Linked DNA regions of Sediminicoccus sp. KRV36. The protein of the gene in region 1 interacts with the protein of each later gene in a pairwise test. Links are inferred from orthologs where the notes say so. Each region holds a gene or a part of one and is shown on either strand. Other genes may lie near its edges.

The links.
Region 2: the proteins of clpS (region 1) and dps interact in binary tests that used the Escherichia coli proteins (3 or more experiments, as listed by UniProt). The link is inferred for Sediminicoccus sp. KRV36 from one-to-one orthologs.

What each region holds. Positions count from the first base shown.
Region 1 is NZ_CP085081.1:95,475-99,473, forward strand. The notes cover bases 658-3,576. They hold clpS (ATP-dependent Clp protease adapter ClpS), read left to right. Parts: upstream 658-1,911; coding sequence 1,912-2,241; downstream 2,242-3,576. Other genes in these bases: LHU95_RS00460 (D-alanyl-D-alanine carboxypeptidase family protein), read right to left, coding at 658-902; LHU95_RS00465 (phasin family protein), read left to right, coding at 1,201-1,689; clpA (ATP-dependent Clp protease ATP-binding subunit ClpA), read left to right, coding at 2,384-3,576. Outside these bases: more of LHU95_RS00460, read right to left, coding at 1-657; more of clpA, read left to right, coding at 3,577-3,999. UniProt on the Escherichia coli protein: Involved in the modulation of the specificity of the ClpAP-mediated ATP-dependent protein degradation.
Region 2 is NZ_CP085081.1:3,520,323-3,523,841, reverse strand. What follows is about bases 541-3,519. They hold dps (DNA starvation/stationary phase protection protein Dps), read left to right. Parts: upstream 541-1,778; coding sequence 1,779-2,261; downstream 2,262-3,519. Other genes in these bases: LHU95_RS16655 (transcriptional regulator), read right to left, coding at 2,288-3,519; LHU95_RS16665 (MFS transporter), read left to right, coding at 541-1,718. Outside these bases: LHU95_RS16670 (NCS2 family permease), read left to right, coding at 1-112; more of LHU95_RS16665, read left to right, coding at 129-540.

The sequences.
Region 1 (3,999 bases):
GCCGCGCGGCGCGGGCCCGGGCCGAGCGTCGCATCCCGCCCGGCGACAATGCGGGGCGCCGCAGAGGCCATGACCGGCACGCCGCGCACGCCCATTCGCTGGAAGCCCTCATCCAGCAATTCGGCCATGTGGCCATTGCGCTGCGGCCAGGAGCTGCCGCCAAACACCGCGCCGACCAGGCGCACGCCTTCGCGCTGCGCCGAGGTGACGATGTTGAAGCCGGACGCATTGATGAAGCCGGTCTTGATGCCATCGGTGCCCGGGTAATCGCGCAGCATGCCGTTATGGTTGCGGATCATGCGGTTGCCATGGGCGAAATACTGCGTGGCGAAATAGTGGTACTGATCCGGGAAATCCGCGATCAGCCGGCGCCCGAGCAACGCCATGTCCCGCGCGGTGGTCACCTGCTCGGGGTCGGGCAGGCCGGAGGCGTTGCGGAAGGTGGTGCGCGTCATGCCCAGGCTGCGGGCCCGCTGGGTCATGGCGCGGGAAAAGGCATCCTCATCGCCCGCAAGCGCTTCGCCCACGGCGGTCGCGATGTCATTGGCCGAGCGGGTGACGAGCGCCAGGATGGCGCTTTCGGCCGAGATGCTGCCGCCGGCCGGCACGCCCAGCTTGGACGGCGGGCGAGAGGCTGCTTCCGCGCTGACACGGATCGGCGTGCTGAGCGAGAGGCGACCATCGCGCATCGCCTCGAACAGCATGTACAGGGTCATCATCTTGGTGAGCGAGGCCGGGTGCCGGGTTTCATCGGCATTGGCGGCACTCAGCACCTGGCCGGAGCGCGCATCCACCACGATGGAAGCGTAGCGGTCCCGCGCGGTGATCTGAGCGGTGGCAACCCCGGCCCACAGACTCAGGATGAGTGCCATGGCGGCGCGCGAAAGAGCAGAGATGATCATGCGGATTCCCCAGCACACCGCGGTTTTGCCTCCCCCAAGGTTCGGCCGTGGCGTTTACGCTGGGGGCAAAGAAACAGCCATGCCGCCGTTTGTCCATCCGTTTCGCGCATGGGGGGCGCTTTTCCTTCCCCCGGGAATTTTTGTGCAGTGCACAAAAATCGCTTGCAACGGCCGGGGGTGGAGCCTAAATACGCTTCATGCTGCATTGCAGCAAAACATGCCTCTTCGTTCCTTCCCCAGTTCCGGGGCGGCCGGAGCGGCTCTCGGAAGGATGAAGACCATGGCAAATCAGGCAGACATGAAGAAGGCGATGACCCAGGCCGCGCAGACCGGCGCCGCCCAGGCGAAGAAGCTGGTTGAGGACGGCACGGCCCAGGCCCGCGTTGCCGTCGAGAAGACGATGGAGACCGCCAACAAGACCGCTGGCGACATGATGAAGGCCGCCGAAGAGGCCGCCGAATTCAGCCGTGGCAACATGGAGGCCCTCACCAAGGCGTCGCAGCTCTATGTGACGGGCGTGCAGGACCTGTCCCGCCAGACCATGGCGATGTTCCAGGCTCTCTCCGAGCACGCGATCGAGGGCGTGAAGGCGCTGTCCACCATGAAGAGCATGAAGGACGCGACCGACTTCCAGGCCTCGTTCACCAAGACCGCGTTCGAGCGCGCCATGAACGACACGACCAAGATCTCCGAAGCGGCAATGAAGCTGGCCGAGACCTCGATCGAGCCGATCTCGGCCCGCATGACGCTCGCCATGGAGAAGATGGCCAAGCCGCTGGCGGCGTAAGTCACTCATAAGGCCGGGTAACCGGTCCTTTGGAGCCTTCGGGGGCCCGGCCGTTCTTGCGGTCCGGGCCCTTTCCTTTTGGGGATTCCGCATCGTGATGCTCCGAACCCCTTCCCGTGGGGCGGCCGCACCCGATATCCTCCCTCGCGCGGCACCCACGAGACGAACAGTGCCCGACGCCAATTGATGGACGACCGGAACCGTATGATGAGCCCAATCACCATGTCCGATCCGGACAAACGCGACGGCGATGGCGGCCCCGCCACCGGCGTTGTCGTCAAGCCGCGCCCCAAGACCAAGAAGCCGGCGATGTACAAGGTCCTCATGCTGAATGACGACTACACGCCAATGGAATTCGTCGTTCACGTCCTGGAACGTTTTTTTCAGAAGAATCGTGACGAAGCCACGCGTATCATGATGCATGTCCACCGCCGCGGAGTCGGCGTCTGCGGTGTCTACACTTACGAAGTTGCCGAGACGAAGGTGACGCAGGTGATGGATCTGGCCCGCCAGAATCAGCATCCGCTGCAATGCACGATAGAAAAAGAGTGAGACCTGGAATTAAATCGCCATGCGGAATGACATGTTTGACATGACGCATGGGGTGTGACGGCAAGGGAGCGCCACCACATCATCATCCATCTGCCACGTGCCGATCCTCGGTTCTGGCCATCTCCAGTGGGAGCGTTGATCCATGCTGTCCCGCAACCTTGAGCAGACGCTCCATCGCGCGCTTGGCCTCGCCAATGACCGCCGCCATGAATATGCAACCCTCGAACACTTGCTGCTCGCCCTGGGCGAGGATGCCGATGCCACCACCGTGCTGCGCGCCTGCGGCGTGGATGTGGACCGGCTGAAGCGGGAACTCACCGAATTCCTCGACAAGGACCTGGCCGGGCTGGTCAGTGACCGCACGGGCGATCCGAAGCCGACCGCTGGTTTTCAGCGCGTCGTCCAGCGGGCCGCCATTCATGTGCAGTCCTCGGGCCGGGATGAGGTGACGGGGGCCAATGTGCTCGTCGCCCTCTTCAGCGAGCGCGAAAGCCATGCCGTCTATTTCCTGCAATTGCAGGACATGACGCGCCTCGATGCCGTCAACTTCATCAGCCATGGCATCGCCAAGGCCCCCGGCCGCTCGCAGCCCCGTCCCGTCCAGGGCCAGGCGCCGACGCCCGAGGAAAATGCCGGCAAGGAGGAGCGCGAGGAAAAGCCGCGCGGCGGCAACCGCAACCAGGATGCGCTCAGCACCTATTGCGTGAACCTCAACAAGCGCGCCCAGGCCGGCAAGATTGATCCCTTGATCGGCCGCGATCACGAGATCGAGCGCACCATCCAGATCCTCTGCCGCCGCACCAAGAACAACCCGCTCTATGTGGGTGATCCAGGCGTGGGCAAGACGGCCATTGCCGAGGGCCTGGCCAAGCGCATCGTCGAGGGCGATGTGCCGGAAGTGCTGGCCAAGTCCACGATCTATTCGCTCGACATGGGCAGCCTGCTCGCTGGCACCCGCTATCGCGGCGATTTCGAGGAGCGGCTGAAGGCCGTGGTGAATGAACTGGAGGCCCAGCCGGGCTCCATCCTGTTCATTGACGAGATCCACACTGTGATCGGCGCCGGCGCCACTTCGGGCGGCGCGATGGATGCCTCCAACCTGCTCAAGCCGGCTTTGGCCCAGGGCACGCTGCGTTGCGTCGGTTCCACCACCTACAAGGAATATCGCAACCACTTCGAGAAGGACCGCGCGCTGGTCCGGCGCTTCCAGAAGATCGACGTGAACGAGCCCTCGATCGAGGACACGGTCAAGATCCTGCAGGGCCTCAAGACCAATTACGAGAAGCACCACAAGGTGAAGTACACGCCCGAAGCCATCCGCGCCGCGGTGGAGCTTTCGGCCAAGTACATCCATGACCGCAAGCTGCCCGACAAGGCGATTGACGTGATCGACGAAGTCGGCGCTTCGCGCATGCTGGTGCCGGAGAACAAGCGCAAGAAGACCGTGACGCTGAAGGATGTGGAGGAGGTGGTCGCGAAGATCGCTCGTATTCCGCCTAAATCCGTCTCGGCCGATGACAAGGAAGTGCTCCGCACGCTGGAGCGCGACCTCAAGGCGATGGTCTTCGGGCAGGATGCGGCGATCACGGCGCTCTCCTCGGCCATCAAGCTCAGCCGCGCCGGGTTGCGCGATGCCGAGAAGCCGATCGGCAACTACCTGTTCAGCGGCCCGACGGGCGTCGGCAAGACGGAAGTCGCCAAGCAGCTGTCGAAGACGCTGGGCATCGAGCTGATCCGCTTCGACATGTCGGAATACAT
Region 2 (3,519 bases), 3.4 Mb from region 1 along the record:
CGGCTTCCTGGCCTATGCCGGCATCAAGACGCTGGCCGGGCGCGCCGCTGAGGTGCATGGCGCGGTCTGGCTGCTCTCCGGCCTGTGTGCCGTGAAATTCGCGGTCGGCTGATGAAAAGCTTGGCGCGATGAAGAACCCGGCCGCGCTGGCGCCGCTCCGCCATCCGGCCTTCCGGATGCTGTGGCTGGCCAATCTGGCCTCCAATATCGGGCTCTTCGTCCAGAACACCGCGGCGGGCTGGCTGATGACCAGCCTTGATCCCTCGCCGATGATGGTGAGCCTGGTGCAGGCCGCCTCCATGCTGCCGGTGTTCCTGCTGGCGCTGCCGGCAGGTGCGCTGGCCGATATCATGGACCGCCGCGTCTTTCTGATTGCCGCCCAGCTCTGGATGGCGGCCGTGGCGGGCCTGCTCTGCCTGCTCAGCGGGTTTGATGCGCTGGGGGCGTGGGGCTTGGTGGCCTTGACGTTTGGCCTCGGTGCCGGCCTCGCCATGACCTTTCCGGCCTGGGCGGCGACCACGCCAGAGCTGGTCCCGCGTGAGGATCTGATCAGCGCCATCGCGCTGAACGGCATCGGCTTCAACATCACCCGCGCGATTGGCCCGGCGATCGGCGGGCTGACCATCGCCTGGTTCGGCATGGAGGCGGCCTTCGCGCTGAATGCGCTCTGCCTGATGGTCATGGTGGCCGCACTCTTTGCCTGGAAGCGGCCGGCCACGTCGTCGCGCATGCCGCGGGAGCATTTCCTCTCCGCCGTGCGGGCGGGGACGCGGTTTGTCGCGGCCACGCCTGCCATGCATGCGGCGATCATGCGCGCGGTGGTGTTCTTCCTGTTCGGCTCGGCCGTCTGGGGGCTCTTGCCGCTGCTGGTGCGGGACACGCTGGCGCTCGGCCCGCAGGCCTTCGGGCTGTTGCTGGGCTGCATGGGGGTGGGTGCGGTGGGTGCCGGCTTCCTGCTGCCGGCCTTGCGCGGGCGGCTCGACCGGTCCGGCATGGTGCTCTGGGCCTCGCTGATCGGCGCGCTGGCCATGGCGATCCTGGCCTTGCTGCACCACTGGAGCTTCGCCGCCATCGGGATGCTGCTCTATGGCGTGTCCTGGATTTCGGCTGCCTCCACCTTGCAGGCTTCGGCGCAGATGGCGGCGCCGGCCTGGGTGCGGGCGCGGGCCATCGGCATCTACCAGATGTGCTTCTTCGGCGCGTTGGCGGCGGGCTCCGCACTTTCCGGCTGGATCGCGAGCCTGCTGGGCGTCACCTGGGCCATGGCATTGTTCGCGCTGGGGGCCGCCATAGGCGCCATCCTGGTCCGGCATTGGCGACTGGAGGGCGATGCCCCCAGCGCTCCACCGGCGGTGGAACTGGCCGGTCCCGCCCCGGCCGCCGCCGAATTGCACGATCTGCTGCATGACGATGCGAACCGTGTGCTGGAAGTGGTGCGCTATCACGTGGCGCCGGGCGACCGGACTGCGTTCCTGGCTGTCATGGCCGAATGCCGGCTGGTCCGGCTGCGCGGCGGTGCGGCCACCTGGCGGCTCTATGAGGATATTGCCAAGCCGGATCGCTGGGTTGAGCTCTGGGCCATCGAAAGCTGGGCCGAGCATCTGCGCGAGGCCGGGCGGCTTTCGGATGAGGATCGCGTGACGCTGGCCCGCGCCGCCGGCTTCCACGCGGATGAGGGCGGGCCGGAAGCCGTGCGCTATGTGAATGTCAGGGTCTGAACAGCATCACGTGACATGCAGCGCGAGGCTGCCCACATCATGTCCGACAAGGAGTTTTCCATGGCCAAATTGTTCAAGACCCGAAACACCCTGGGCGAGAATGCCCGCCTCGCCAGCGTGGCGCTGCTGAATGCGGCGCTGGTGGACCTCATGGACCTGACCAATGGCGTGCGCATGGCCCATTGGACCGTACGCGGCCCGCATTTCGCGGCGCTGCACGCGAAGTTCGAGGAATTCTACGACCAGCTCGGCACCGCCGTGGATGACACGGCCGAGCGCATCGTGCAGCTGGGCGGCACGCCCGATGGAACTACCCAGGCGGTGGGTGCGGCCACCCGGCTGGCACCCTATCCCGCCAAGCTGCGGGACGGCCTGGCGCATGTGGCGGCGCTGGCCGAACGCTATGCCGCCCTGGCCGATACCACCCGCGCGGCGATCGATGCGGCCGCCGAGGCGGGTGACGCCGATACGGCGGATTTGCTGACCGGCACCTCGCGCATGCTGGACAAGGCGCTGTGGATGCTGGAGGCGCATCTGGACTGAGACGGCCCGGGCGGCGCGTCCCACCGTTATTCCATCCTGATGGCCCAGCCCATTGCCAGCAGCGGGACCACGAAGCGCGCCTCGCGCAGGGCCAGATAGGCGGTCTCGTGTGAAAGGGCGGGCGCCGCCAGCGTCCGGGCCAGCAGATCCGGGGCGCGCGCCCTCAAGTGAGTGTGCAGGGCAGCGGCCTCGGCCGCGCGGCCGGTCTGCGCCAGTGCGGCGAGGCGGTAGAGCAACCGCTCCTCCTGCGGCATGAAGGCGCGCAGGCTGGGCGGCAGCGCGAAATCCTCAGCCCCGTGATCCGCCTCGCCCGCGAAGAGCTTGGCGATCCCCAGATAGGTCCGCCAGGTGCCGGCGAAGGGGTGAAAGGGCGCTTCCACCAGCATGGCCTCGAGCGGTGCAATCGCCTCCCTCGCCTGCCCGAGCAGCAGCAGCATCAGCCCCGCCCCTGCGCGGGCGGTAATGCGGCTGGGGTCCTCACCCGCTTGGCGGAACAGCGGCAGGGCCTCGGCGTAGCGCCCTTCGTGGCGAAGCACGACGGCGCGGGCATGCAGGGTGAAGGGGTCCTGCGGTGCCGCGGCATGGGCCAGTTCCGCGTAGCGCCTGGCCTCGGCCAGGTCCGCCGCCGGATCCTCGCTGTGGCGCGCGGTGATGAGATTGGCATAGGTGAAGGTGGCCTCGGCGGCGGCCTGGGCGAGGCTGGGGTCAAGCGCGCTGGCCTCGCGGAAGAAGGGCAGGCTTTCACGGAGCCGGACTTCGAAGGAACCGCCGCCGCGCAGGCGTGCGCGGCCTTGCTCCAAAAGGGTTTCGGCCATCGCGCGTGGGGAAGCGGCCGGAAGTTGTGCGGGCTGCGGCAGCGCCGGCCACAGCCAATAGGCAGCGGCCAATACTGGCAGGCCAGCAGCCAGCGCCAGGGCGGCGCGGCGGCGCGGCGCCATATTGGGGGCGGATGCTGCGGGCGGCGCCTCCGGCCGAAGTTCCGTGGCCAGCAGATAGCCCCGGCGCGGCAGGGTCTGCAGCAGGCGGGGCGCGGCCTCGCCCAGCGCCCTTCGGATTTCGGAGACGCATTGAGTCACGCTGTCATCTGTGACGGCGACATCGGGCCAGACGGCGTCCAGCAGGGCCTCGCGGCTCACCACTTCGCCCGCATGCAGCAGGAGATGAGCCAATACGGCAGCGGTCTTCGGGCGCAGCACCACCTCCCGGTCGCCGGTCGAGAGGGCGCCGCGCGCGGTATCCAGGGTGAAGCCGTCGAAGC